4 regions of the Colwellia sp. RE-S-Sl-9 genome follow, and region 1 is predicted to be linked to each of the others. Evidence: predicted binding sites of a transcription regulator. Region 1 holds the regulator's gene; each other region holds the start of a gene.
The links. Region 1 encodes LexA, which represses DNA repair genes until DNA is damaged. Its sites were predicted from a motif close to TACTGTATNNNNATACAGTA; they were not measured.
Positions count from the first base shown of each region.

Region 2: a site for LexA is predicted at 3,132-3,151, ahead of ACM9HF_RS00410 (DNA recombination protein RmuC). Genes of this name have one in related genera too.
Region 3: a site for LexA is predicted at 2,735-2,754, ahead of ACM9HF_RS05865 (DNA topoisomerase III). Genes of this name have one in related genera too.
Region 4: a site for LexA is predicted at 2,836-2,855, ahead of dinB (DNA polymerase IV). Genes of this name have one in related genera too.

Region 1 is NZ_CP182631.1:3,464,669-3,472,123, reverse strand. Features, by position in the region: gene ctaD (cytochrome c oxidase subunit I) at 1-594, opposite strand, end outside; gene coxB (cytochrome c oxidase subunit II) at 673-2,229, opposite strand; gene lexA (transcriptional repressor LexA) at 2,779-3,393, opposite strand; gene ACM9HF_RS14975 (hypothetical protein) at 3,503-3,847, shown strand; gene ACM9HF_RS14970 (DUF1294 domain-containing protein) at 4,209-4,802, opposite strand; gene ACM9HF_RS14965 (hypothetical protein) at 4,984-5,478, shown strand; gene ACM9HF_RS14960 (DUF6795 domain-containing protein) at 5,606-6,259, shown strand; gene ACM9HF_RS14955 (lipase family protein) at 6,256-7,116, shown strand; gene ACM9HF_RS14950 (hypothetical protein) at 7,041-7,403, shown strand.
Region 2 is NZ_CP182631.1:99,870-107,324, reverse strand. Features, by position in the region: gene ACM9HF_RS00425 (dialkylrecorsinol condensing enzyme) at 1-204, opposite strand, end outside; gene ACM9HF_RS00420 (DUF2141 domain-containing protein) at 220-768, shown strand; gene ACM9HF_RS00415 (hypothetical protein) at 832-1,683, opposite strand; gene ACM9HF_RS00410 (DNA recombination protein RmuC) at 1,739-3,121, opposite strand; gene putP (sodium/proline symporter PutP) at 3,475-4,962, opposite strand; gene ACM9HF_RS00400 (RNA polymerase sigma factor) at 5,327-5,902, shown strand; gene ACM9HF_RS00395 (FecR family protein) at 5,899-6,942, shown strand; gene ACM9HF_RS00390 (TonB-dependent receptor plug domain-containing protein) at 7,383-7,455, shown strand, end outside.
Region 3 is NZ_CP182631.1:1,350,060-1,357,514, reverse strand. Features, by position in the region: gene queF (NADPH-dependent 7-cyano-7-deazaguanine reductase QueF) at 1-118, opposite strand, end outside; gene syd (SecY-interacting protein) at 197-763, shown strand; gene ACM9HF_RS05865 (DNA topoisomerase III) at 778-2,700, opposite strand; gene ACM9HF_RS05860 (hypothetical protein) at 2,811-3,146, opposite strand; gene ACM9HF_RS05855 (hypothetical protein) at 3,353-3,520, shown strand; gene ACM9HF_RS05850 (DUF3192 domain-containing protein) at 3,758-3,994, shown strand; gene ACM9HF_RS05845 (GNAT family N-acetyltransferase) at 4,130-4,765, shown strand; gene sbcD (exonuclease subunit SbcD) at 4,887-6,179, shown strand; gene ACM9HF_RS05835 (SbcC/MukB-like Walker B domain-containing protein) at 6,176-7,455, shown strand, end outside.
Region 4 is NZ_CP182631.1:4,575,220-4,582,674, forward strand. Features, by position in the region: gene nqrF (NADH:ubiquinone reductase (Na(+)-transporting) subunit F) at 1-1,106, shown strand, start outside; gene ACM9HF_RS19940 (FAD:protein FMN transferase) at 1,356-2,369, shown strand; gene nqrM ((Na+)-NQR maturation NqrM) at 2,478-2,699, shown strand; gene dinB (DNA polymerase IV) at 2,869-3,927, shown strand; gene ACM9HF_RS19955 (hypothetical protein) at 3,999-6,353, opposite strand; gene ACM9HF_RS19960 (regulatory protein RecX) at 6,510-6,938, shown strand; gene alaS (alanine--tRNA ligase) at 6,990-7,455, shown strand, end outside.

The sequences.
Region 1 (7,455 bases):
CATTACCGCTATTAATAAATAAGCTGTGATGAAAAATGTCCAAACAAATAATGGCATTTTCATGTAAGTCATACCCGGAGCACGTAAATTCATTATGGTTACAACAATATTGATTGCCCCCATGATGGATGAAATACCCATAATATGAACAGCAAAAACAAAGAATGCTGTACTACCATTTGAATACGTTGTTGATAATGGAGCGTAGAAAGTCCAACCAAAGTTTGGCGCACCTGATTCCATAAAAAACGAACTCAATAAAATAGCGAAAGCAAAAGGTAATATCCAGAAGCTCCAGTTATTCATACGAGGTAAAGCCATATCTGGAGCACCGATCATCATAGGTAGCATCCAGTTAGCAAAACCAGTAAAGGCCGGCATAATGGCGCCAAACACCATAATTAAACCATGTACCGTCGTTAACTGATTGAAAAAGTCAGGCTCAACAATTTGCAACCCGGGCTGAAATAACTCAGCTCGAATTACCATAGCTAACGCACCGCCCGTAAGTAACATAATAAACGAGAACCATAAGTACAGCGTTCCTATGTCTTTATGGTTAGTGGTATACAACCAACGTTTTATCCCCGTCATTTTATGATCGTGATGCTCGTCGTGCGAATCGTGATCAGACTGTTCTGTTGTTATATTTTCTGTTGTCATGTCTACCTCCTACTTCGCACTGGCAGCATCAACTGCTGCGGGTTGCACTAAATCACCGGTGTCGTTACCCCAAGCATTACGCTCATAAGTGACCACTGCAGCAATTTGAGTTTTAGTTAATTGACTACCGAACGCGGCCATCGCTGGGTTTTTCTTACTACCATTAACAACCATATCGATATGAACCGCTACGTCGCCAAGGGCAATAGCACTACCTTTAAGGGCAGGAAATGCCGGAGGAATACCAGACCCCGTGGGTTGATGACAAGCAGCACATGAAGCTGTATAAACTTCTTGGCCCATTTTCATCAAATCGTCTTTGGAATATTCTTTTGATAGGTCTTCTGCAGGAGCCGCTTCTTCAACAACCGCTGCTATTTCAGCAACTTTGTCTTCAACTACAGCAACCGCTTCTTTTGCGTTATCAGTAGAACCGCCAACCGCCTCTTGAACATCAGCCGCTTGCACAGCATCACCCGTATTGTTACCCCAAGCATTACGCTCATAAGTAACCACAGCAGCAATTTGTTTTAACGAAAGCTGCTTGCCGTAACCTTGCATTCCAGTACCCGCTTTACCATTAAAAACCGTTGAAATATGAGTCGCTATATCACCTGTAGCAACAGGACTACCTTTAAGTGCAGGGAATGCAGGAGGAAGACCTGTACCAGCCACTTGATGACACGCAGCACAATAAGCGACATAAGTTGTTTCACCTAACGTCATCAACTCTTCCATAGGAACAGAGGCATTTAACGAGGCTTTTTCAGCTTCAGCAGCTTGTGCAAGTAACTCATGTTGCTCATCAAGCCATTTGGCATAATCTTCTTCAGATTTCACCTCAACCACAATCGGCATAAACCCATGATCTTTACCACAAAGTTCTGCACATTGGCCTCGATAAATACCTGGCTTATCAACATTTGTCCAAGCTTCGTTGATAAAACCGGGGTTAGCATCTTGCTTCACAGCAAACGCTGGCACCCACCAAGCATGAATAACATCGTCAGACGTAATTAAAAAACGTACTTTTTTATTAGCAGGAATAACAAGATGCTTATCTACCTCAAGTAAATAATTCTCGCCTTTAGCTGCTGAAGTACCTGATTGATTTTCGTATTGATCGCGTGGAGTTGATAAAACAGAATAAAATTCAATGTTTTGATCAAAATATTTATAATGCCACTTCCACTGAGACGCAGTCACTTGAATGGTAACGTCTGAATCGTCATTATTCTCCATTTCAATTAACGTTTTAGTGGCTGGAATAGCCATGGCAATTAGAATTACGATTGGAATAGCGGTCCAAAGTATTTCTACTTTAGTGCTTTCATGGAAAGATGCGGCCTTTGCGCCTTTAGATTTTCGGTGAAAGACCATTGACCAGAACATGGCACCAAAAACAAAGATACCAATAACAGTACAAATATACATAACCAACATATGTAGATCATAAACATCTCTACTTACCTCAGTTACACCCTTGGTTAAATTTAACTGCATATCTGCTAATACTGAGCTCGAAAATAAACTTCCCAAGCTCAGCCAACATAGGTTACGTCTCATAACTCGACATCTCCCTCACTCCTCTGTTAACGCAAAAAAGGCAAAACCTGTTCAATGAACAGTCATACTTTGAACGTTTTCGCTATTCTATATTTATTATTATTCGCTCTACGAGTGTTAAGTATCAAACTTCAACTCAATATCATTTTGTATACTTTCCATTCTAGAATTACTCAAATATTAATCTAGGTCAAATTTTAAATTAGAGTTATTACATTAATAAATATTAACAAATACAATAGAGTAACAACTCTAAGATGCTGAAAGCCTTATAGGTAATGAGGCTAAAGATTGTTTTATTTTTAAACAGCCCTATTATTTAAGACAATTAATAATTTTATTTCAAGAAAAGCAAAGTGATTATTTTTTGATCAAAGAGTGAGCAATCACCTGAATTGAGAGAATTGAAGTATTAAAACGAGGAACTAAAGTTAAAAATAGGACTAAAAGGAGATAAAACAGAATTTACTTTAAATTAAAAACGCTTAAAAAGTAAACTCTGTGTGTTCATGGTATTAAGTAGTTTGGTGTAACAAACACAAATAAATATTACATCCAATCAGCGGCACGAATAACACCAACAGCAATACCTTCAACATTAAATTGTTGCGTTGTTAAATCAACAACAATAGGTGAAAATTCTTCGTTTTCAGCATGTAAATACACAACATTACCTTCACGCTTAAAACGCTTAACCGTAACATCATCTTCGACTCTTGCTACAATTACCTGTCCGTTTTTTACATCAGTGGTTTGATGCACAGCGAGTAAATCGCCATCAAGAATACCAATATCTTTCATACTCTCACCATTTACACGGAGTAAATAGTCGGCGCACGGTTTAAACATAGTGCCATCAATTTTGTAATGCTCTTCAACATGCTCTTGCGCAAGAATTGGCTCACCAGCAGCAACCCTGCCAATTAAAGGCAAGCCATCTTGCTCTACAAATTGTTCAGTAAGTCGAATACCACGAGAAGTGCCCGGTAGCATATCTATATAACCTTTTTTAGCTAACGCTTTAAGGTGTTCTTCAGCAGCATTAGCCGACTTAAAACCAAAAAAGTCAGCTATTTCAGCACGTGTAGGTGGCATACCCGTTTCAGATATTTTTTCTTTAATCAGATCAAATATTTGTTCTTGTCTGGGAGTTAATGGGCGCATTATATTCCTTAGGTTATAACCTGTGTTTTTCAACAGTGATAACTGTTAGTATATACAGCCTGTAAATAAACGCAACCCTGTTGGTTTTGTTGGGGTTTGTGTAACTTTTATGAAAAGAATGAATGATGTTCTTCCCGCGTTAGAGCTTTTTCAATGGGCGTATATAAAGTCGTGCGAGCAATATGATGTAGTTAAAGACTCGTTAGGAGAGATAGACAGCTACCGAATTCAGTACAGAGCCGAACGAAAAGAAGTGATTGCACAAATCATTCGTAGCAGAATTCAGGGTAGTAAAATTGAACCTGCCATCACACGTTATTGTCACGAAAATAATATAGCCTCGCCAGATAAGTTTATTACTATGGTATTACAAGAAATTGAAACCCTACATTCTGGCGCTCTGGTAAGCTTGGGAGTAACCGAGTCGATATTTAAAGCGTGGAAGATTAGCTAGCTCGATGGTGTATATACCCGTTACCATTCAAGATGCAGGTTTCAGTGGGAACTAAAAACAATTTAGGCACAGATTTTACGTTCCAAACAAAATCTAAGTACATACATCCATGTATGCAAGGCATTAAGTTTACGTCATGGTTATTCCCTTACTAAAGTTAATAACGAAGCATAAATTGTTTTTAGACCCATCGAAGAAGCACTTGAGCAAAATCACTTCTTCGTTAATGCTTTTTATAAGGGAACGACCATTATTGCAAAGCATTGCCTTGAATTGATATCGCTCAAGTGCTCTGAAATACGCATCTTGATTGGTAACGGGTATAAAAGCTAAATACTAGCAGTTATACCTTAGTGTAGTGTTAAAAAATAAGTTTGCCATTAAACGACACCAACCATACTAACGCGCAGCAATTAATAATAACCGTTAACCAAAAAACAATTCTAAAGTCTCTTTTTTGAGATTTATGCCTAAGCATTTGTTGTGCAATTGCAGCACCTGGCCAGCCACCAACTAAAGCTAAAATGTGTAAGGTGCTTTCTGGAGTACGCCACGCCCCTCGTTTTGCTTTAGACTTATCAAGCGCATACGCAAAAAAGGTAACAAAGCTCATACCTAAATATATAAATACAATATTTTCAGGTAAATATCCCATCATTAAAGCTAATGCTATGCTTGCTAAAAAAATAACCGATAAATAGATAGAAAACTTACTAATACTTTTAGCTTGTTTTTTCTTTAACTTTTCACCTGCATATGTTGCTTCGTCTGCGCAATAGCGGCCTTGCTTATCTTTACTTATTGAAAAAGTAATAACATCGTTTATTTGAGGATCACGCTGACGATTTGAAAAAGCAGTTTTGTGAATAAAAACGTGTTCTCCACCACCATTAGGTGCAATGAAGCCAAACGCTTTGTCGTTATTCCATTTTATTAACTTTCCTTTTAAGCGCATTTTCACTTCCTGTTAGTAATTTAAAGCTTTGTTAAAAATAAATAATATTACCCTTTTTATGAGGTGATATGAGTATTTCTCAAGATGGTATTCGTTTATATAAAAGTACAATTACGATATAGTTTACCCCTGTTATTTAAGCTTATGTTTAAAAATCACTAAATACTTTACAGGAAGTAAAATGAAGACCTTATTAATTGTTGCTTTATCCACAGCGTTATTTACCTTAAGTGCAAACGCAACTAAAACAAATAACTGGGAGCAATACGAACAGCTTGCAGAAACAATTGAAGTAAATATAGCAAGTGCTTCATTTAAAACATTAGCCGAAAAAAGCATTGAACTTGTTGAGCTTTCTAAGCAACTGTTACCTGAATTTATGAATAAAGAAAGTGCATGTAAAAACTACTTATCTGCGGTTTTATCTGCCTCTGATGAAATGCTCACCATCTCGCTTGATGACATTGAGCGCGATTATCATTCTGACGGTAAACTACCCGAAGTTGACTCACCTATTTGTTATTACGCTAAAGACTTATTAGTGCACCCAACTACCATGGCGATTGTTTCAAATACCCAAAACGATACTAAAAAAGCACGCGCTCAAATAAAATTAGAACTTGAAGAAGTGTTAACCCATTTTAGCTTTGTTAAACAAGCGGCAGGTTATAGATAAGACGCCAAATCTATAGTGAAATTAGTGTCTTTGTTATAAAGCTACGTCAGGTAAAATAAAGTAAGCCATATTTACTTCTTTGGATCTCTTGGATAAGATATCGGCAAATATTCAGCAAGGATAGCAAATGAATAAACGCAGAAAACGCACTTCTCTTTCTCGCCCTCGTTTTATCTTGTTATTACTTATTCCATGTATGCTTGCTTTTCCTATTATAAGTCAAGGAGTTGATATGTTTGGTTGGTTTAAAAAACAAGACGTATTTTTATGTTCTGAAGTCAATGGCATAGTCACCGAAAATGGTGAGCCTGTTGCTAGTATTGAGATTAAACGTTCGTTAATGTATATCGATGGCAAAGATCATATAGACACGGCTATTACGGATAATAAAGGGCATTTTTATTTTCCACAAAAAAATATTCGCTCTTCCATTCCGAGTAAACCTTTTTCAGAAGATAGGGTATCGCAACAAATTACTATTGATCGTGACGGAGCTCCCATTCCCCTTTGGATAGCAACTCCTCGGGATTATAAAGAAGTACCAGAATTTACTAAAAAGCTCACTTTTTTAAATTGCGAATTAAGCAATAAACGCGTGAGTTTTCAGTTCAAAAATAATAAGAATGAGCACCTTAACCATACAGCCTCTAGCATTTGCCGTTGGGATGAGGATTATATACCAACTTGGTTACATATTGATAATGAAACAAAATACCGCATCCATGATGGTAATTTTAATAAACTAACAGAACAAGGCACAGGGAAGGCAGTTAAATTATGAATGGAGTAATATCACCCAGCACTGCAGCGAGCGTTGCTGATAGAGTCTATGACATCAGAAAATCGACAAGCTATAACGAGGTTTTTCACAATGATTTTGAAAATAATTTCAAAATCACTAATAATCAAATACAAGGCATAAGTGGTGGCTTAGTTAACCAACTATTAAATCGTAGTACAGGGTTTGCGTTAACCGCAGAAGGCACCTCATCACAATTTAAAAAACACCATATTATTGGTGTTCGCGGGACTAAATTTTCCGCCCCTGCTGACTGGTTAACTAACTTAAACGTAGGAGTTACCCTTGGACCTAAAAATTTAGCCGTACATGCTGGGTTTCATAAAGCATTCAGTAGTATGCGCCCTGCATTTAATCAATATATAACTCAACACAAACCCCGTTGCTTGCACGTTGTTGGGCATAGTTTAGGTGGTGCTATTGCTGAATTAACGGCTATTTGGGCAAGTGAATCGGGCATTAAAACAAAGCTCTATACCTTTGGTTCCCCACGCGTAGTACTTAGTAACTCAGTTCACAGAGCAGCGATGAATATTGAGCATTACCGTGTAACTCATGGGGCAGATCCCGTACCCAGTGTACCTGTTTGGCCCTTTACTCATACGGTAGGCGAATATCAAACAGCAATGAATAGTGGTGCGTCTTTTAGTCTTGGAGCTCATTCTATGACAAAATCAACACCGGGTTATGTTAATACAGTAAAAGCTTATAAAGATTACACTAGCATGGGGGCTCATTTAAAACCTTACATCATAATCATACAGTGCTTAAATACGAACAACGTTACAACACTTCATTTTCACAGCGTTGGCAGCAAATTATTACTGATGCATTATTAACACTATTAAAAACAACAGGCCAATATGGGGTTATTGCTGGACAAGCAGCTCTAGGTGTTGGCTTGTCGTTTTACGACATTCTCGCACGTTGTTTACATGAATCTATAGCTAAGTCACCTGAAGTTGCCGAAGAGTTAAGAGGAGTTTTAGGACACATGTTAGTGTTTGTAGGAAAAAGAACCCAAGCGGTTACTGAAATGAGTGCTAAGTTTATTCGTTGGGTATTAGGTTTAATGATAAAAACCTTATACACCGCAGCAAAACAAGCTATTGACCGTGTATTTTAAAGATACACTACATGGGTAATTACTACCTTTAACTATTAATGTGAAAAAATCC
Region 2 (7,455 bases), 1.4 Mb from region 1:
TTCGATCGGCTTCATATAAACCGATTCAGGCATTATTTGAAAAAAATCAAAAAAAGACCAAGGGAAAGAATAGGCTGCTTTAGGAACAACTTGATGGTAATCAATATTAATGTCTTTAGCTGCTTTTAAAGGCCCTGTAATAGCGTTTGTTATTTGAGTTAATTGCCCTGTTTGCGAATAACCAATAACTAATACATTTCGCACTAAATAGTCCTTTTATTGCCCGATAAAATTAAGTGGCGTATCATAGCAAAACCTTTTGTAAATAAAAATGCCCTACTCGTGAACTTCAAGCCTCTCATATACTTATTTATATTTACATTCTTTTTTTTTAGTTTTATCTCACTCGCTACACCACAAGATAAAGCATTTAAGTTAGCCATCACCATCAAAAAATTAAAAACACTTGATGCGCCAATAACATTTGAATTATTTAAGATCGTTAATGAAAAGTCAGCACAATGGACGTTACTCAAGCCACTAAAAACAAAAACTATTACCTTAAATGATAATCAGCTTATTGTTTATTTTGATGGGGTAACGCAAGGGAAATATTCAATCAGAGCTTTTCAAGATATAAATAAAAACAATATATTAGATACGTCTATATCTTCAATTCCTAAAGAGCCTGTAGCTTTTTCACAAAACCCCAGTTTATTTAGCGGTGAGCCTACAATTGAAGATACAATGTTTTTGGTTCAATCGGATATGACGATACCACTTAATTTTAAGCATCCTAAAAAGAAGAAAAAGAAGAAACACAAGTGATACAACTCTCCCCACAAAGCTTTTATAAAATCGACAATTAAACAAAAGCTTTAGCGTTTTAAGTTAGGCCTTATATTTTTGAATAATAGCGTTGAAATCTACCGTACCTTTAACATAAGAGTTTTCAACTTTTGGTAAGTCGTTATAAGCATCATGAGCATAATCTCTTATTTTAGCTACATTCGATTTTTCAGAGACAATTTCCATAACTTGAGTGTAACGTCCATTATTAAGAGCACCTAATGCTCGGCAAATCCAAGCCAGTGGATCAACTTCGTATGCTGCGGCTTTGGTATGGTTATTGAGAATAAACTCGCTTAAAGCATCGGCAATATCACTATCAACCTCGCCATTAGCTTGAACTCTTTGAGCAATGGCTTTTATTGAACGTAAGTCTCCTTTTGCAATAGCAAACAAGGTACGTTCTTTTTTGTTTAAGCTCGCTTTAGGTACAACAGATTTAATTTTTAGCGGCTTGTTTACTTCAGGTTTATTTACTGAAGATTTATTTACTGCAGTTAAATCTATACTCCCTCTTTTATATTCATCTTGGCTTTTAGGGAGTTTTTTAAAAGAACTTTTGGCGTATTTTCTTAATTTTTTATGAGTTTTACTATTCGCTATATTTATAAGTAAATTTCTATAACGTCCATCGTTTGTCGCCGCTAACGCTTTACATGCCCAAGATAAAGTATCTACTTCAATAGATAGCGCATTTTCATATTTAGATAATAATATTTCAGCTAATATATCAGCATTATTTCGAGTGTTTTCACGACCTGCAGCCATTGTTTGAGAAGCTATTTTTATTTGAGATAAGTTACCCGAAATAAGTTGCTGATAAACATCAGCTTTGGCTATGAAGCTAAACGAAATAATAAATAATACTAAAGCTGACGTTAATAATTTTTTCACAAATAGTCCTTTAAAAATACGATGTACCGAATGTAAATAGGCTTAAAAATTTATTTTACTTCTTTTCTTCAATTAAATCTAAATCAACACTTTCTATTTTTTCAAAACGGTTTGATATTTTATCTGCTGAGGTATGAATCTGCTTAACATCATTTGCCGCTTGATCTATATGTTTGGCTAAGTTATTAAATCGACTTCTAAAGCGCCCAAAATCATCCGACAAACCTGATAAATGAGCTTGTATTACATGAATTTGTTTACGTGTTTCTTCGTCTTTCAGTACTGATCTAGACGTAGTTAATATAGCCATTAACGTTGTTGGCGACGCTAACCAAACGCGTTTTTTATTAGCGTAATCAACCAAGTCACTTTGATGAGCATGTATCTCGGCAAAAATAGCTTCAGCAGGAATAAACATAATAGCGCCGTCTGAGGTTTCTTTATCTATTAAGTATTTATCGCTAATGTCATTTATATGTTTTTTAATATCCACTTTAAATTGACGTTCAGCGGCTTTTCGATCGTAATCACCTAACTGATTATCTGCCATTTTTTTATAACTTTCTAATGGGAACTTGGAATCGATAACTACATTACCCGTAGGTTTGGGCAACATTAATAAACAGTCTGCTATTTTTCCGTTTGATAAAGTATGCTGCAATGAAAAATGTTGTTCTGGTAACACGTTTCTGATTAACGCGGTAAGTTGTACTTCACCGAAAGCCCCTCTTGAACGTTTGTCTGCAAGTACTTCTTGTAGGCTCACAACATTGGTTGATAACTCGGTTATTTTCTTTTGAGCATCATCAATAAGCGCGAGTCTTTTCAAAATATCATTAAAGGTTTTAGTGGTTTTTTCAAAGCCTTCCGCTAAGCGTTGCTCAACTTGCGCGTTAATTTCTTTCAGTCTTTTATCGGTTGACTCAGTGAGTTTTTCAATACCTTGGCTTAATTGTACAGCAGACGATTCAAGAGATTTAGCGAGTTCTTGGCGATTAGATTGACTTGCTTTAGATAAATGTTCAACAAGTTGGTCAACGGCTTTATGTTGATTTTGACTAAACTGCTGTTGGTGTTCATGTAGCGCTTTAAGAATTTGTTCACTGAATGTATTTTGTTGCTGTTGTTGCTGCTGGCTTTGCTCTAATTGCTGACGCATGAGTTTCATTTTCAGATCAGCAATTTGTTGTTCCATGTAAGGTTTAAATGAATGCGTAATTTGACTTAATTGGCTTAATTCAACACCTCGTTCAATACTATTTTGTTTGGCTAAGGTTTGATCATTTATTAACTGAAATAAATGTTCGTTAATTAAAGACACTTTCGATCGCTGACTAAAATACTGAACGATATTAATAACAAAGATCACAACAAGTAATATAAAAATTCCTACTGTTGAATACTCGTTTAACAACCTAAATAACTCGTCTATTTGCATACCTGTCCAAAACTGTATAAATAACCAGTTTAATTAGAGCATATTTTCTTTCTAAGATTAAGTTTAATTCGTTAATAATGTGAAGTTTATTTAAATAAGCCAAAAGCTTGGTCATAGTTTAAAACAACTATGACGACTTTGATTAAAAATAGTTTTATGATTGGCTGTAACGCTGCTAGTACTAAAGGCTGTGAGATAGCTTTACAAGTAATTAACCATTAGGCTGACTAGAATGGTCTTATACCCGTTACCAATCAAGGGACTATTTCAGAGCACTTGAATGCTTACGGGTATAAAACTTCGCTAGATACCAAAATCTCAATATCCAGCGATATTTCAAATACGCTATAAAATTAAATGTGATGCGTTAACATTTCATCATGCTTAGCTAAAACCTCAGTATCATCTTGAGGTGCCAATTTACTTACCACATAAATAACTAAAGAACATAAAATAAACCCAGGAACGATTTCATACATTACTGAACTTAATGACTCACCATTAATAGTGATAGGAACATAGACCCATAATAATACAGTTATCGCTCCTGTTATCATTCCAGCTAAAGCAGCATTTTTGGTCATTTTTTTCCAATATAAACTACCAATAACAACAGGCCCAAAAGCGGCACCAAAACCTGCCCAAGCGTTACTCACTAATGATAAAATAGATGAGTCTCGATCGTAAGCTAAGTAAATTGCAACTAACGCCACTAAACACACAGATATACGTCCTACGAATACTTGTTGCTTATCTGTAGCATCGCGGTGTAAAAATGTTTTATAAAAATCTTCAGTTAAAGAGCTTGATGTAACCAATAGTTGGGAAGAAATGGTACTCATAATGGCAGCTAAAATTGCTGCTAATAAAAACCCAGCAATTAATGGACTAAATAGAATTTGAGACAAGAGAATAAAAATAGTTTCAGGGTCATCAAGCTCTATGCCGGTTTTGGCCACATAAGCAATACCAGAAAAGCCTGTAGCCATAGCTCCAATAATAGAAACAATCATCCAACTCATGCCAATACGACGAGCTGTAGGCATATCTTTAACACTACGAATAGCCATAAAGCGAACAATGATATGAGGTTGACCAAAATAACCTAACCCCCAAGCCATCGCTGAAAGAATACCAATTAAGCTCACCCCACTAAAAACATCTAACAAGGCAGGATTTATGGTATTAATGCTTGAATGCATTTCTGATAAGCCCCCTACTTCACTAATCGCTACTATGGGCACTAAGACCAATGCAACAAACATTATACAGCCTTGAACAAAATCAGTTAGGCTCACAGCTAAAAAACCACCAAATAATGTGTACGCTACAACAACACCCGCTGTAACATATAAGCCAACTTCATAATTTAAACCAAAAGAACTTTCAAATAACTTGCCACCAGCAACAATACCACTTGAGGTATAAAGCGTGAAAAAAACAACAATAACAATCGAAGAAACTATCCTTAACATGCGTGACTTATCATTAAAGCGATTTTCAAAAAAATCGGGTAATGTAATTGAATCATTAGCCACTTCAGTATAAGTTCTCAAGCGAGGCGCAACGATAATATAATTTAAAAATGCGCCTATAACTAAGCCTATTGCAATCCATAAACTACTCAGACCTGAAATATACATAGCGCCAGGTAAGCCCATTAACATCCAACCACTCATATCAGATGCTCCAGCAGAAAGCGCAGCAACACTTGGGCTTAAGCTTCTCCCGCCAAGCATATATCCGGAAACATCATTTGTTGATTTATAATACGAATAAAGCCCTATACCAAGCATTGCACTAAAATAAAGACCTAAAGAAAAAAGTGTTTCAAATTCCAAAATAATTTCCACCGTTATAATTATATTTTAATTGTGTACGTAAATTTATTTATCAATACAGTTAAAGAGTCTATCTAACAACTAATCCATACATATTTATCAAAATATTTATAATCATCAGCTTTTATCAACAAACATAACCTTCTATAAAATATAGCTTAAGAAATTTTCGATTATAATCTATTTTTGTTATACGCTATATTTAAATACATTCATCCCCTATCAAGATGAACATTTTGTCACCTTGAATGTGACTTGAATATTCATTTCTATGTAATATTTTTTTATCGTTTTTACTAAAATAATTACGGATTAAGCCGTAACTAAACTCTTTAATAAAATAGCGTATTATTGGAAACATTAAATGCCAACAAATAAGCAGTCGAACAATCAAGTTTTAGCCGCTTTTCAATCATGTAGAGATGGTTTAGTGCGTTCGATTATGAAGATGAGTGTAAAACAACAAGATGTTGATGATATTTTACAGGAAACATTTATTAGGGTTTTAAACTCTAATGCTAAACAACAAATAAAATCCCCTAAAGATTACCTATTTGTTGTTTCAAGAAATTTAGTTCTAAAAAAATTAATACAACAATCAAAAGAAATACATACAGAATTAGATGAGGCTTTACTAGAAGACGATGTTGATAATAAAGTTGAAAAAGAGCTATACCAAAAACGTAAGTTTGAGCGTTTTAGTAAAGTATTAAGTTCATTACCTGAAAAAAACCGTCGGGCGATATTGTTAAGAAAATTATACTGCTTAAGCCATAAAGAAATAGCAAAAAAAATGGATGTATCAGTTAGTTCAGTTGAGAAATATATTGCTACAGGCTTAAAACAGTGCAAACAATCACTTTATGCACAAGGATATGAAATCAATGAACTTGAACTTCCAACACAGCTACATCAATCAAACAAAGAGCGTATAAAATGAATCCAAGCAATAAAGTAATTCCACTTCATTCAGAGAATACGATTGATGACGAAGCGTCTATTTGGTTAGTACGACTAGATAATGGTAATTTATCTGATCAATCAAGAAAAGAGTTAAAGATCTGGTTAGCAGCAGATAAAAGACATCCTATAGCATTAAAAGCTATGGCTAACATTTGGGATGATATAGATGAAGTACTTATTAATATTGATAATGATAATGAAAGCTCGTCAAAAAACACATATTTATGGTCAGTCTTAAAGCCTATTTTTGCACCTTATGTTTTAGCCGCAAGCATGAGTTTTTTAGCTGTTTTTATTTGGTTAGCGATACCTAATAATGTGCAAAAAAATTCATATGCTACTTTAGTAGGACAACAAATGAATGCAACATTTGATGACGGTTCAATCATACACTTAAATACTAATAGCCGAATTGAAACTGAATTTTCTGATGATAAACGTATAATTAAATTAATAAAAGGAGAAGCTTTATTTGAAGTTGCACATGATCCTAATCGCCCATTTATTGTGTATGCTGGAGATCGTCTAGTTCAAGCTATAGGAACAAAGTTTGTCATTCATTTGGAACCTGAGAATATTCAAGTCACGGTTACTGACGGTAAAGTTAAAATGTCAAAAGTAGCACTTAATACTAAATTAACCGATATTGAAGAGTTAAATAATACAACAATTAATAAAGATGACGTTTATATTGCTAAGGGTGAAAAAGTTATAGTAGCCAGTGATCAATCTCCAAAATTAACACGTATTAACCCTGAAAATATCAAACGTGAACTTTCATGGATTGATGGAAAATTAGTATTTGATAATAAAGAGTTTGCAGATGTCATTAAAGAAATTAACCGTTATGTAAACATAGAGATTGTACTAAAAGATCCCTCACTGCATAACATACGAATAAGTGGCCGTTTTGACTTAGAAGATAGTGAAGCGCTAATTGAAGCTATAGAACTTTCTTTTAATATGAAGTCTCAGCGCCTTGATTCAAATAAAATATTGCTTACTAAAAAAACATAACCACCTTAAAAAATAAAATAACATAAATTATCAGTACCTTAGGCTTTATAATAAAAGTGATAAAGCCTAAAAGCCCCTATTATTTTGTCAGATTAATGGTTACAGAAACATTCTAAATATTTAAGAAAAATCTTTTATACCCGTTTTATTACATTATCTACCTAACCCTATCGATACAAGACATTCATACCAATTTGAATAATTAACCCAAATCCGGGTTAACTAGCAATAACAAGTACAAAAAAATAAACAATAAAATCAACAACAAAAAAATTAAAAATAAAAAAAACAAAAAATAAATAAGTTTTTTTACGGATTCCCATACATATTGGCTCTTTAGAACTAAGTTGCAAATGTTAAATAAATAGCAACTGAACTAAATAATTAAAAAATCAATAATAAGAATTAGTCTTCAAATTTAATAAGGGAAAAATATGTCTATAAAATTTCGTAATACTACGTTAGCGCTTGCTGTGAGTGTTGCTCTAGGAACAACCGCTGTTTCTGCTGCTG
Region 3 (7,455 bases), 2.1 Mb from region 1:
CCCTGTTTAACGAGCGAGGTACGCCTTGTAATAATTGAGGGTTGTATTCACTACAATATTCAGTAGGTTTACCTAAAGATAAATCGTTTAGTTCGATAGAATTTTTGTATAAAGTCATAAAGGGCTTGTTATCAATATTGTGTTAACGTATTTTGCACGCAGAATATGCGTTTATTTTAAAGGATCTTTCTCTGATATGACATTACCAAATACTTCTGTAAAAAATACTTTGTTAGCATTTACCACTTCTTATATCGAAAAGTATCAGGAAGTTCATCACCAATTACCTGTCGTTGTATCAGATAAAGACTGGGTTTCTCCTTGTGAACAAGGGCAAAGTAACGAAGAAGAAAGCTACTGGAAGCCTATTGAAATTGATAGTGATTTAAATTTTGAAAATGTTGAAAAAGCGCTTGAATTTTCACTTCATCAAGACATAAAAGACTATTTTACCTGTGTATATAGCGAATCAATTGAAGCTGAGAGTGCCGATGGCAAGCTTTCATTACTTTTACCATGGAACAAAGATGACTTTGAAAGGCTACAGCAAAACCTGATAGGCCATATTATGATGAAACAAAAGTTAAAGCAGAGTATTACTATTTTCTTTGCGGTAACAGATGAAGACGACATGATCATTTCAATTGATAATGAAACGGGTGAAGTTTGGGTCGAGCAAGTAGGGTGTTTGCCTCATAAAAAATTAGCTAATAATCTTGTTGAATTTATTGCGGGTTTAACGCCGAGTGTGCACGCTTCTTAGATTAAACCGTTAGTTTACTTTTTAGCTTTTCGTTTTCTCGTAAACTTTCTCGGGGCAGTTGATTGCGGTAACCCTGTAAAACTAATGTTTTTTACTTCGTTAATTAGTTGCCCTAAGTTTTGTTCAACACCACCAATAAAGGCTTGATAATTGAGTGATTGAGTACTTATTGATTCAAGCTGCGATTCCCAAAGAGCTGTCATATCGGGTTGTGAAATTCGTAAGGGCAAAGCAGTAATTAATTTTCTCCCTATTTCTGTTGCTCTTATTTCTTTTCCTTTTCGTGTTAAAAATTGGCGCTTAAAAAGTAACTCTATAATGCCCGCACGTGTTGCTTCAGTTCCTAAACCGTCTGTTTCTCGTAAAGCTTTTTTAATATCTGGGTCTGTTACATAACGCGCTATGCCAGTAAGGGCTGACAAAATAGTCGCGTCGGTAAAAGGTTTAGGTGGGCTCGTGTTTTTTTCTATCAAATTTCCTTGTAAGCAATGTACTGTATCGCCCACTTTTACGTTAGGTAATTGGGTTGCTGAAAACTCTTTATCTTGAGAGTTAGTATCTTTATTTTTATTAAATGAGGGAAATAAATCTTTCCAACCGTTTTTAACAATATCTTTTTGTTTACTAATAAAAAGCCCACCGCTTATAACAGTATCAATTTGTTTATCTACATATTCAAAATTAGGATAAAACTGCGCGATATATTGGCGTGCTACTAACTCATAAATTTTTTCTTCAGTTGAAGATAATACACCTGTTGGTTTATTTTTAGCGGTAGGAATAATGGCATGATGTGCACTGACTTTTTTATCATTCCATACTCGGCTTTTTTTCTTTAAATCAGCTGATTTAAGCATAGGTGCAAGTTTATTTGAAACTTGGCTAATGGCACTGGTAACGGCTGTTACATCGTTTAAATGCTCAACGGGTAAGTATTGGCAGTCTGATCTTGGGTAGGTGATGAGTTTGTGTTTTTCGTAAAGATTTTGACAAGTATCTAATACTTGTTTTGCGGTCATACCAAATGCTTTTGCAGCCGCTATTTGTAAGCCAGATAAACTAAAAAGTAACGGCGCTTGTTGCTGTTTTTTATCTTGCGTTACTTTGGTGATTTTACCGGGTTGATCAGTAATTCGGTTTACTACATTTAACGCAAGCTCTTTTGATAGTACGCGTTTTTCTTCATCCATGTAAGGTTCGCAAGCTTTGCTTGGTTGCCATTTTCCTTGAAATTTTTCACCGTTGTTTGTGGCTATGTCTGCTAGTACCTCATAAAAAGGTTTTGAAATAAAGTTGTTTATTTCAATATCACGATTTACCACTAAACCTAAAATAGGTGTTTGAACTCGTCCTATCGATAATACGCCTTGGTAGCCAGATTTTTGTCCTTGCAGCGTGCATAAACGTGTCATATTTAAACCGTAAAGCCAATCGGCTCTTGCTCTAGCAAGGGCTGATGTAGCTAAGGGAATATAATTTTTATTAGGCTTTAGGTTGTTAACAGACTTTTTTACCGCAGCAAAATTCATATCACTTATTAAACAACGTAAGGCGTTATTTATTTTGGTTTTGGAAGCTCCGCAATAACTAATGGCTTCATCTACTAGAATTTGACCTTCTCTGTCTACATCACCAGAATTTACGATAATATCTGATTGCTTAATTAAGCGTTTAATCACTGTCAGTTGTTTTCGTGTTTTACTTTTTGGTTTTAATTGCCATTGTTGCGGAATAATAGGTAGATGCTCAACAACCCATTTTTTATATTTTACATCATAATCTTCAGGCGGAGCTTGCTCTAGCAAATGGCCAATACACCAAGTAACAATATCGCCATTTCCTGCTTCAATAAAACCATCATTTTTTTTATGTGGTTTAGGCAATACGTCGATAATTGCTCTTGCTAAACTGGGTTTTTCCGCAATAAATAACTTCAATTCTATTAAACCTGTTTACACTACTTATTAGTTGTACTGTTTATTTATACATGCTTTATTGCTAAGTGTAAAATAAATCGAAAGAATTTAACTTGTTTTTAGCTGTTTTTTTATTTTTGAGTTAATTGTAGTAGCTGCGCTTTTACTTTGGCTAGTTCAGCCTTAATAGGTCCAAGTGCGTTATCTATTGCTACCGTAATAGCTTCATTAATTAATTCAGCAGATAATTCATCATTCTCAATTAAGGGAGTATTTTTATCTTCTGGTGCTGATGTTTCAAATAAAACGCAATTCTCAGGTTCGTGTTGCCAACTTCTTAATGCACTAATTATTTGAGGTAAAGGTAATGGGCTTGCGACTTTTGACTTAATCAAAGCAACACTAGGTTTTTTTCCTTCATTAGCTAATTGATTGGCGATAATTATAATTTTTTCAAAGTTAGTCATTTTTATAAACCTAAAGTTAATGTAGCTAAATTTTAGTGTATTTTACTAAATTTAAATACGATTATCTTTAATTTATAAATAAAATAGCTTTAAATCAAGTAGTTATATTTTTGGTTTAGTGTTTGCTAATTGAATTAATACTCAGTGTTGTGATGACTTATTATTGCTCAGTGATCACAGTAATTTTTATCTTATTAGGAAATATCATGAAAAAAACATTATTAGCTTTACTTCTTGTTGCACCGATTGCTACTACTTTAAGTGGCTGCGTTATTGCCATTGATGGTGACGATAGAGATCACATGTTTCAAAATGATCACGAGCGCGAATTTGAAAACCGCAAAAAAATAGCTAACATGCCTTTATACCCGTAACCAATCAAGAGGCTATTTCAGAGCACTTGAGCGATATCAATTCAAGGCAATGCTTTGCAATAATGGTCGTTCCCTTATAAAAAGCATTAACGAAGAAGTGATTTTGCTCAAGTGCTTCTACGATGGGTCTAAAAACAATTTATGCTGCGTTATTAACTTTAGTCAGGGAATAACCATGACGTAAATTTAATACCTTGCCTAAATTGTTTTTAGTTCCCACTGAAACCTGCATCTTGAATGGTTACGGGTATATATATAACCCATCAAAAAGTTATTGATACGCTAGGTGTTGCTGACTTTACTGAATCTTACCAAGTTAAAGAACAAGAAATTAAAGTACTTTATTTTAGAACACAACGAATACATAAAGATGGGTTAACAACAAAAGATGAATGTACTTATTTACACTTCGAAAATGGTGTTTTAACCGATACAGGTGAAGGTAAAAGTTATAAAAGGCTGATGGCGATGTAATATTAGCATCATTTGTTTGAAATTTGCTCACTATAAAATATGCTGATATTGTATATCGTCTATAATTATGTAGACCGTTTTAATTCAATAGTGGTTTAACTTTTAAAATTATTCTGGATAAAGTGAGGAAATAGGATGGGTGATACCGTGTCTGAAAAAACTGATTTAAATGTTAGAGCTGAATATTTAGCCGCTGAAGATTTAAAACTTGCTGCTTCTTTATTGTATCAAGCCTACCATGATGATCCTGTTTTTCTTGAAATATTTAATGGCGATAAACCTGATTACGAGCAAAGACTAAGAACATCAATTCGCGAAGAACTCAATGCTTTTTGGACCGCTAAACAACCTATGGTTGGTTTGTATTTAGGTGAAAGCATTGTTGGTGTTGCTTGTTTAAATAAGCCGGACACAGGAATGGGAAAAGATCGATTTTGGCATTGGCGTTTAAAAATGCTTTTAGGCGCTGGTTATTTTAGTACCAAGCAAATGATTGAAAAAGAAGAAAAAATACTTGCTGCAGTGCCTTTGAATAAATTCCATATGTTGTCGTTTATTGCAATACATCCGTTGCATCAACATCATGGGTTTGGTCATTATCTTGTTGCTGCTATTAATACTATTTTAGAAGAAGACAAGGACAGTGAAGGTGTTGTAGTTTATGTAACAACGAAAAAATACCAAGACTTTTTTAACGATGTTGATTACAAAACGTTTTCAGAAGTGAGTGTTGGTAATGTATCAGGGACTTTAATGGTTCATTATCGTTAGTGTATTATCCTCGTAATTTAATTTAGTTATTCATTAAATAAAACGGCTTTTAAAGCCGTTTTTTCGTTTAAAATCAGGTAGAATCCTTTCCAATAAATCGCGCTAACAAAATATCTCTCATATGAAAATACTGCACACCTCTGATTGGCATTTAGGACAACACTTTTACGGCAAAAGTCGTGCTAAAGAACATCAACTTTTTCTTGATTGGTTACTTGAACAAGTTCAAGAAAACAGTATTGATGCGGTAATTGTTGCTGGCGATATTTTTGATACAGGCACACCGCCAAGTTATGCGCGTGAAATGTATTTCGACTTTATTAGCCAAATGCATAACATTCATTGCCAACTTATTATTATGGCGGGTAATCACGACTCGGTTGCTATGCTGGGCGAGTCTAAAACTTTACTTAAAAGTTTATCAACTAGGGTTATTCCAGCGGTTAGCGATAATATTGATGAGCAAGTCTTCACCATAAATAACAAGCAAGGCGAAGCGCAAGCTGTTATATGCGGCATTCCTTTTATTAGACCACGCGATGTGATTAAAAGTAGTGCAGGGCAATCGGCTTCGCAAAAACAGCAATCATTGCAACAAGCCATAAGTGGCCACTACCAAACCTTGTTTGATCAAGCAGAAAATTTATCGAAAGGACAATATCCTATTATTGCCACAGGGCATTTAACTACGGTTGGCGTAACCACGTCTGAATCAGTAAGAGATATTTATATTGGTACATTAGAAGCCTTTCCTGCCAATGCTTTTCCTGATGCCGACTATATTGCTTTAGGGCATATACATCGCGCACAAAAAGTCGCAAAAACCGAACATATTCGTTACTGCGGATCTCCTATTCCGCTAAGTTTTGATGAAGCCAGTCAAACTAAACGCATTGTTATGATTGAATTTTTAGCTTCCGGTAAAAAAGATAAATTTGAACGTATTATTAGCGAAATTGACATACCGTGCTTTCAGCCTTTAGTTACCTTAAAAACAAATTTAGAGTCGTTAAATAAAGACATAGAACCATATTTATCTTTAGTTGATAGCTCCAGTTCTGATCTTCAAGATAACACTAAAATTTGGTTAGATATTGAAATAAATAGTGCTGAATATTTACAAGACTTAACTGCTCGTATTGAAACCTTAATTGAAGATTTTCCGGTAGAAATCTTGTTGATCAGACGCAGTAAAAAAGCGCGAGAATTAATGCCAAGCCATCAAAAGAAAATCACCTTAAATGAACTTTCGTTAGATGAGGTTTTTGAAAGCCGTTTAGCTGTCGAACATTGGGAAACAGAAGAGCAACAGGCACGTAAAACTCGAATTACCCATTTATTTCAACATGCCGTTGAAGAAGCCCAAGAAGAATTAAATAGTAAAACAGTAAAAAATGAGGAGAAAGCGCAATGAAAATTTTAAGTTTACGCTTTCAAAATATTAACTCGTTAAAAGGTGAGTGGAAAATTGATTTCACACAAGCGCCGTTTAAAGACAACGCCTTATTTGCGATTACCGGTGCAACAGGCGCGGGTAAAACTACTATTTTAGATGCTATTTGTTTAGCTTTATATCACCGTACACCACGACTTACCGTGTCTGACAATCAAAACCAGTTGATGACACGTCATACTGCATCTTGTTTGGCCGAGGTTGAATTTGAAGTAAAAGGTAAAGGTTACCGTGCTTTTTGGAGTCAGCGTAAAGCGAAAGGGCAAATCAACGGTAACTTACAAGCCGCTAAAGCTGAATTGGCAACCCTTGATGGCGAAATTTTGGCTGAAAAATTACAAACAGTTAGAACCGAAATTGCTAAAGTAACCGGCTTAGACTTTCCACGTTTCACCAAGTCTATGATGTTATCTCAAGGCGAATTTGCAGCTTTTTTAAATGCACCGGCTAAAGATAGAGCAGAATTACTCGAAGAGCTAACGGGTACTGAAATTTACGGCGTTGTTTCTCGAAAAGTATTTGAACAACATAAACACGAAAGTAATGAATTAAAGTTATTACAAGCACAAAGCAAAGGCGTAACCTTATTAAGCGATGATGAAGTTTCAGTTATTGAGAACGACATAGTAGAAAATAATAAAAAAGAAACAGAGCTTCAACAGCAGCTCACCTTATCGCAACAAGCTAAAACGTGGGCCAGTAATTTTAACGAAACAACGCAAAAATTAACAAAAGCTACCGAGCTATTTGCAGAGTGTGAAGTCAAAGAAAAAAGCTCACACAACGAATTGGAACAACTTAAAGCTTCAGAACCCGCTGAGCGTTTACGTACGGACTACGAATTAAAAGAACGAACAGGTAAGCAACTTACAGCTCAAAAAGAGCAATTAACACAATTAAAAAATCAAATAGCATTCGGTCAAAAAGATGTAAAACATACGCAAAATCAGCTTGATGAACTAAAACATGTTCAGCAAAAATCAGAAAATGAACGTATTGCTCAAGAAACTTTGATTGTTGAAAAAATAATTCCGCTTGATGGTGAGCTAGCTCAACTCCATAAACAAAGTATCGAACTTGAACAAAAATTAGCAAGCGCTACAACAACCATAAATAAACATAATAGCGAGAGAAAAAAGCACGAAACGCAAGCTGCATCATATAAAGAAAGCTTTGCCATATCGTCGCGCTTTATTGAAGAAAATCCATCGTTAATTACCTTGCCTGAAAAACTTCC
Region 4 (7,455 bases), 1.1 Mb from region 1:
GCGATCCAGATAAAGCAGTTACGACTAGTGCTGGCGGAAAGCTATTAGGCGCACTTGCTGACCAAGGTATTTTTATTCCTTCAGCATGTGGTGGTGGTGGTACTTGTGGACAGTGTCGTGTACATGTTCATTCAGGTGGTGGAGATATTTTACCAACTGAGCAAGGTCATATCACTAAACGTGAAGCTAAAGAAGGTTGTCGTCTTTCATGTCAAGTTGCTGTTAAGCAAGACATGGAAATTGAAGTAGAAGACGAAATCTTTGGTGTTCAACAATGGGAATGTGAAGTTATCTCTAACGATAACAAAGCAACTTTCATTAAAGAACTAAAACTACAAATTCCAAATGGTGAATCTGTACCGTTTAGAGCCGGTGGTTACATTCAAATTGAAGCGCCAGCTCATCACGTTAAATACAGCGATTTTGATATTGATGAACAATACCGTGGCGATTGGAATCATTTTGGCTTTTTTGATGTTGAATCAAAAGTTGATGAACCAACGTTACGTGCATACTCAATGGCTAACTATCCTGAAGAAGAAGGCATTATCATGCTTAACGTGCGTATTGCTACGCCTCCTCCAGGAAGATTACACTTACCAGCAGGTAAAATGTCATCGTACATCTTTAGCTTAAAACCTGGCGATAAAGTTACTATTTCAGGTCCATTTGGTGAATTCTTCGCGAAAGATACCGATGCTGAAATGGTATTTATTGGTGGTGGTGCTGGTATGGCGCCAATGCGTTCTCACATATTCGATCAACTTAAACGTTTAAACTCTAAGCGTAAAATGAGTTTCTGGTATGGTGCACGTTCACTACGTGAAATGTTCTATGAAGATGACTATAACGGCTTAGCGGCTGCTAATGACAACTTTGAATGGCATGTTGCACTTTCAGACCCTCAACCAGAAGATAACTGGGATGGTTTAACAGGTTTTATTCATAACGTATTACATGAACAATACTTGAAAGATCATGAAGCGCCAGAAGATTGTGAGTACTACATGTGTGGTCCACCAATGATGAATGCTGCTGTTATTCATATGCTTAAAGACCTTGGCGTAGAAGATGAGAATATCATGTTAGATGACTTTGGTGGCTAATATTTTATTTTAAGCTGCCTATTGGCACTACTTCAGCGTTGGATGTACTCATTGACTATCGTCAACTCCGTGCATCCGCCTTGAATTAGCACCACTATTCTTCGCTTAACTTTAAAATATAATTCACACTAAAATATTTAATTAATATTTTATTTAAAGGCGACTTAGGTCGCCTTTATTATTTATATAAGTGCAATTTACTATCTAATAGAAGTGCATTTACATAAATAATAATCTTTTGGAAGTTGTATGAAAAACTTAATATTAATCACGCTTGTTTTAACTTTACTGACGGGATGCTTTCCTAGTAAAAACTTAGACAAAAAAGAAGTACTACTGCAAGGTAGAACAATGGGAACCACTTATAATATTAAAGTGATAGTAGAAAACGACTCTATTGATACCCAATTACTACAAAAAGATATAGACAGTGCGCTTGTTAATGTTAACCAAGAAATGTCTACCTATATTCCTGATTCAGAGCTTTCACATTTTAATCAATTACGATCGTCAGAGCCTGTTACTTTATCTAAAGGTTTAGCGCGTGTTATTGAAGAAGCTATTCGTTTAGGTAAATTAAGTAATGGTAAGTTAGATGTTACCGTAGGGCCTTTAGTAAACTTATGGGGATTTGGTCCTGAATATCGTCTTGAAAAAGTGCCTTCTGATGAGTTACTCGAACAAACTAAAAGTAAAGTAGGTATTGAAAATATTGAGTTAGTAGATGGTCGATTAAGTAAAAAAATTGATGAACTCTATATTGATTTATCTACCATTGCTAAAGGCTACGGAGTCGATCTAATTGCCGAGTTAGTGGAAAGCAGAGGCATACACAACTACTTAGTAGAAATTGGTGGTGAAATGCGTTTAAAAGGCTTTAAAGATACTGGCGAGTTATGGCATATCGCTATAGAGAAACCAGTAACAACCGAACGCGCTGTTCAGCAAGTTGTTGTTCCTAAAAATAACGCTGTTGCTACTTCTGGTGATTATAGAAATTATTTCGAATCTAACGGGCAACGTTTTTCTCATATTATTGATCCTGCTACAGGAAAACCTATTAATCATAAGTTAGTCTCTGTAACGGTAATTCATCCATCATCAATGACGGCTGATGGTTTATCTACAGCATTAATGGTGATGGGCGAAAAAGAAGCGTTAGCTTTTGCAGAAGAAAATGAAATAGCTGCTTACTTTATTAGTAAATCAGAAAATGGCTTTGTTGAGCAAAGCACGGTAAAATTTGCTCAATATCTTAAATAAAAAAAATTAAGCGAGAATATTGTTTACATATACTCGGTCTATATTAAAAGTTGTGCTTTAAATAGAATAAAGCATGAATACATTTGAACAAAATATTAAGGTTACATTGTGGGTATCTTTTTAATTACATTATGTTTTTTTCTCGTGGTTGTTGCTGCAATGGCCGTTGGTTATATTTTTCAAAATAAAACACTTGCGGGCTCTTGTGGTGGTTTATCTTCAATGGGCATTGAAAAAGCTTGTGACTGTGATAACCCGTGTGAAAAAAGAATTGAACGTGAAAAAGCCGCTGCTCTTAACGAAAATTCTATAGATATTAAAAATATCTAATTATAGTCGACTATTTTAACGACCTAATAGCTTTACAGCTTTATATCACTCCAACAATTAAATAAGTGGTGCAGCATGTATCACTTATTTCTTCGTTCATTATCTTCCTCATTGTAAATACCTAACAACTCCTTTAAACTGTTTTTATATACAGTGCTTTGAGTTTTCTATGGTTCGTAAAATTATTCATATCGATATGGATTGTTTCTATGCCGCAGTAGAAATGAGAGATAATCCTGAATTAAAAAATGTGCCTATGGCCGTTGGCGGTAATGGTCCTCGCAGTGTTTTATCCACTTCTAATTATATAGCTCGCCAATATGGTGTACGTTCAGCTATGCCAAACGCTAAAGCCTTTATGTTATGCCCTGATCTTATTATTGTGAATGGCAGAATGGATGTATATAAAGAAATATCGGTAAAAATTAGAGCTATCTTCCAAAAGTATACAGACCTAATAGAACCTTTATCATTAGACGAAGCTTATTTAGATGTTACCGACTCTAAACACTGTCAAGGTAGCGCGACACTTATTGCTGAACAGATCAGACAAGATATTTTTGATGAACTCAATCTTACCGCTTCAGCAGGTATAGCTCCCAATAAATTTTTAGCCAAAATTGCCAGCGACGAAAATAAACCTAACGGACAATGTGTTATTACGCCTGACAAAGTTAACGACTTTGTTGAAAAAATGTCGCTCAGTAAAATTCCCGGTGTAGGCAAAGTAACGTTTGAAAAACTTAAAGCACATGGCTTAGAGTTTGGGCGAGATGTTATTGCCTACGAAAAATCTGAACTTATTAATAAGTTTGGTAAATTAGGCATCTCTTTATGGCATAAATGTCATGGCGTAGATAATAGAGAAGTGGTTACTAGTCGAATACGTAAGTCTGTAGGTGTTGAGAGAACCTTTGCTCACGATATTAGCTCAGTAGAAGAACTGAGTGAGTATATGCATGAAAAGCTGATTCCTGAGCTAAAGCGGCGTTCTGAATCTTATCTTCAAACACGAGATATCAGTAAATTAGGGGTTAAAGTTAAATTCAAAGACTTTCATCAAACCACTAAAGAATTTAAGCATCATAGTTTTGACGATGATATTTTTAATCAGCTTTTACAAGAAGCATTAGCTCGCGGAGAGGGTAAAGCGGTGAGATTATTAGGTGTACATATTGGTTTGGGGGAAGAAGCTGACGAGCAACATCAATTTGAGTTGGAGTTATAAAGAGATTAGGGCTACAGCTAACTTATATTGTTAATGCAGCCCTTAATTAGTTTTAAAATTTAATGGAATTATTACTCAACGTTTAACACTACTTTGATTGTTGCTGATGCAAGGTTAGCAACATCATATACAATGATCTCGTCGTGATATATACCAGAAGCTAACGTGTTGTAATCGACTAAGGTAATAATAAGCTCACTTGGCTTTTCAGTATCTTTAGTTCCTACTATCCAATCTTCATTTCTTAAGGCTTGCCAGCCACTATCAATATTGCCTAAATTAACAATAAACTGTTCATCTTCCGGTTTAGCTAACGGTACATTAAAGGTTACTTCAAGTGTGTCAGGCATAAATGGCGCTATGTTGGCAGTAATATTATTACTTGATTTATCGTTTGTTATTATGTGTTGAGCACTGAGTGAAAAACTAATATCAACAGGCGATATATTAAATAATTGAGTATTGTTAGAGGCAGAAATACTCGACATTAATTGTTGTTGCGTACTGTAGGTATTAATGTGTGTTTCATACAATATAGGTGAAGTATTAGGTACTTTAATTGTTCTTATATAATGAGGCTGATTAAGGCTATTTAGGTAAACAGAGTGAGTAACTATATTATCTTCACTTGAGGTTATATCTTCATTTACAATTGTTTCAGTGGCTTGATCCGCTCTTAGTACCGTTTCTTCTTTCGCTAATAAACCATTATCAGTAAAGCTTGTACCATCAAAACTCAGCCATTCAGATGTTTTACTCACAAGGTATAGATTTTTTTCATCGTTAGTTACGGCTAAATCTATAATAGGTTCTTCATCAGGCAGACTCGTAGGGTGGTAACTATGAGTTAAGTTAGTGGCTACTTTTTCTGTGGTATAGTCGTTTACTTCAACTTTAAATCTTTTTATTTTAGATAAACTCGAATCCGTATTATCAATTGCAAATACACTATGAGTTAATTCAGCAACTGCAATTTTAGTTGGGTTAAATCCTTCTTCATTATTAAAGTAAAGGCTTTTTAAGTTTTCGTCTGCAAACTCTAAAGCGGTTGTTAATACAAAATATCGGCCAGACAATCTAACGATACGATCAGGTGCAGCAACTATCGTCCAATCTTCAATTTCACTTATGGTATTGTCTGCTAAGTTGATTCTATATCTATGGGTAACCGTAGATGTTTCATCATCACTCGTTGTTGTTTCAGTTGCTTGAGCTAGCAAGTAGGTGCCTTGTGGGTGCATAACAAACTGTGCTACTTGGGTGCCTTCAGGTGAAGCAATTAAAGTATTAAGCAATTCCCCCGTGTAAATATTAAACACTTTAATTTCATTATTTACACCAACATATACCAAAGGCTGCGAAGGAGATGTTGCAATCGCATTAGTGTTTACTAAAACATTACTCAGATCTATATCTTGTTTTTCAGTTAAGGTAGTTGAATGAAATAAACTTACGCTTACAACATCAGTAATAGCTTCGTTTGTAGTATTTGATTCAATACTAATGTCGGCTAGTGATGTTGCATTTTCAGTTACCTTTGAAGTATCTGCGCTTATTTTAAGGGTATTTCCATCTGCTAAAGGCGTTAAAGTTAGCCAATCAGCCGTTGTAGTTGCTGTCCAATCAATCACTTTTTCTGCATTGTTTGATACAGATATAACCGTTTCAGTTATGTTGCTATTAGGCGTAGAAACTAAAGCAACATGCGGTTGGCTAGCAAAAAGGTAAGTGTTATCTAACCCTAGTTCTACAGGAATAATAAACTCTTCACCTGTTGTCGTATTTTTTAATGTGATGTCAGTTTGTTGTAAACCTGAATCGGTAAAAGAGCTGATATCAGCTGAACTGGTTAGTGTCAGAGTTTTAGTTTCAGTATCTTTATCTAAAACAGGTGTTAGCCAAGCCGCTGTTGTAGAAGCTTCCCAAGTATCATCGGTTGAATTAAGAAGAGTAATAGTTTGGCTTGCTATGTTATTTTGTCCCGCAACTGATTTAAAACTAAAAGCTGGAGCAATTAATATCGAAACATCTATATCATGATGAACAAGATCAACACTGTTGCCTTCAATACTGCCAGTAGAGAGCCTAACTTTAGTTTGATATAAATTAGGTATATATAGATCACTATCTAAAAGCTCAACATAAACCGTTGCGGAATTGTCGGTTACATTCTCTGTTCTAAACTTTATCCAAGATAGTGGTGTTGAATCGGGAGAAAAACCGACTAATAAGCCATCACCAGAAAATTCAACGTCAACTTTTAAAGATTGAGTCGACTTTTCCTGCGCTACCGCGCTAAAGGTTAACGATGTTTTGTCAGCTGAAATTGAATAACGTTCTTTGTCACTTGAACCACCACATGATTGCAATACAACCAATAAGCCAGCTAGAAGAATATTTCGAATGGTTAACATGTTTTTTAACATACAGATCCCTGTTTAGTTTTACAGCTTTTTGGACTGTTTTTATATGACTATATTTTGCGTGATCATCATGCAAATGTAAAAGCTATTTATTCTCTTGTTTATTTGCTTAAAATATTCAGTAAAATAAGCCTACTCATTGTATAGGTTTTAATTTAATTGAATAAAAGTATTTTACATTCCGCTATCGGGTTGTTATCTCGTAGAGAACACTCCACAAAAGAATTAACGCAAAAGCTTTTATTGAGAAAATTTGAGCTAGAAGAAATAACGCCGGTTATTGAATACCTTATTGAAGAAAACTACCTAAGCCATGAACGCTTTGCTGAAAGCGTTTTTAGAACGCGTGTAAATAGAGGTTATGGTTGGTTGTATATTAAAAATGAATTAACGCAAAAAGGTATTAGTTCATCATTAATTTCTCAATTAAAGAATAATCAGCAAATTGATTGGTATCTTCAGGCCGAGCTTGCGTATAATAAGCGTTTTGGTACAACAGCTGTTATTGATCAAAAAGATAAAGCAAAACGTGCACGATTTTTACAAAGCAGAGGTTTTTCCTCTGATGAAATTTTCGCTATTTTGTAAGTAACTACAATACGAATATAAATAATTAAATGTTAACGAGTTGGATTTCCCATGATTAAAACGAGTGCTGAATTACGTCAAGCATTTTTAGATTTTTACGCATCTAAGCAACATCAAATTGTAGCAAGTAGTTCTTTAGTTCCTGGTAACGACGCTACCTTACTTTTTACCAATGCTGGAATGGTACCATTTAAAGATGTTTTTTTAGGTGCAGAGCAACGTAGTTATACACGTGCTACTTCTTCGCAGCGCTGTGTTAGAGCCGGTGGTAAACACAACGACTTAGAAAATGTGGGATATACAGCTCGTCATCATACATTTTTTGAAATGTTAGGTAACTTTAGTTTTGGCGATTATTTTAAAGAACATGCTATTACTTATGCATGGGAATTTTTAACCACCGTATTAAAATTACCCAAAGAAAAACTGCTAGTAACTGTTTATGAATCAGACGACGAAGCATTTAATTTTTGGGCTGAAAAAATAGGCGTACCTGTAGATAAAATTATTCGTATAG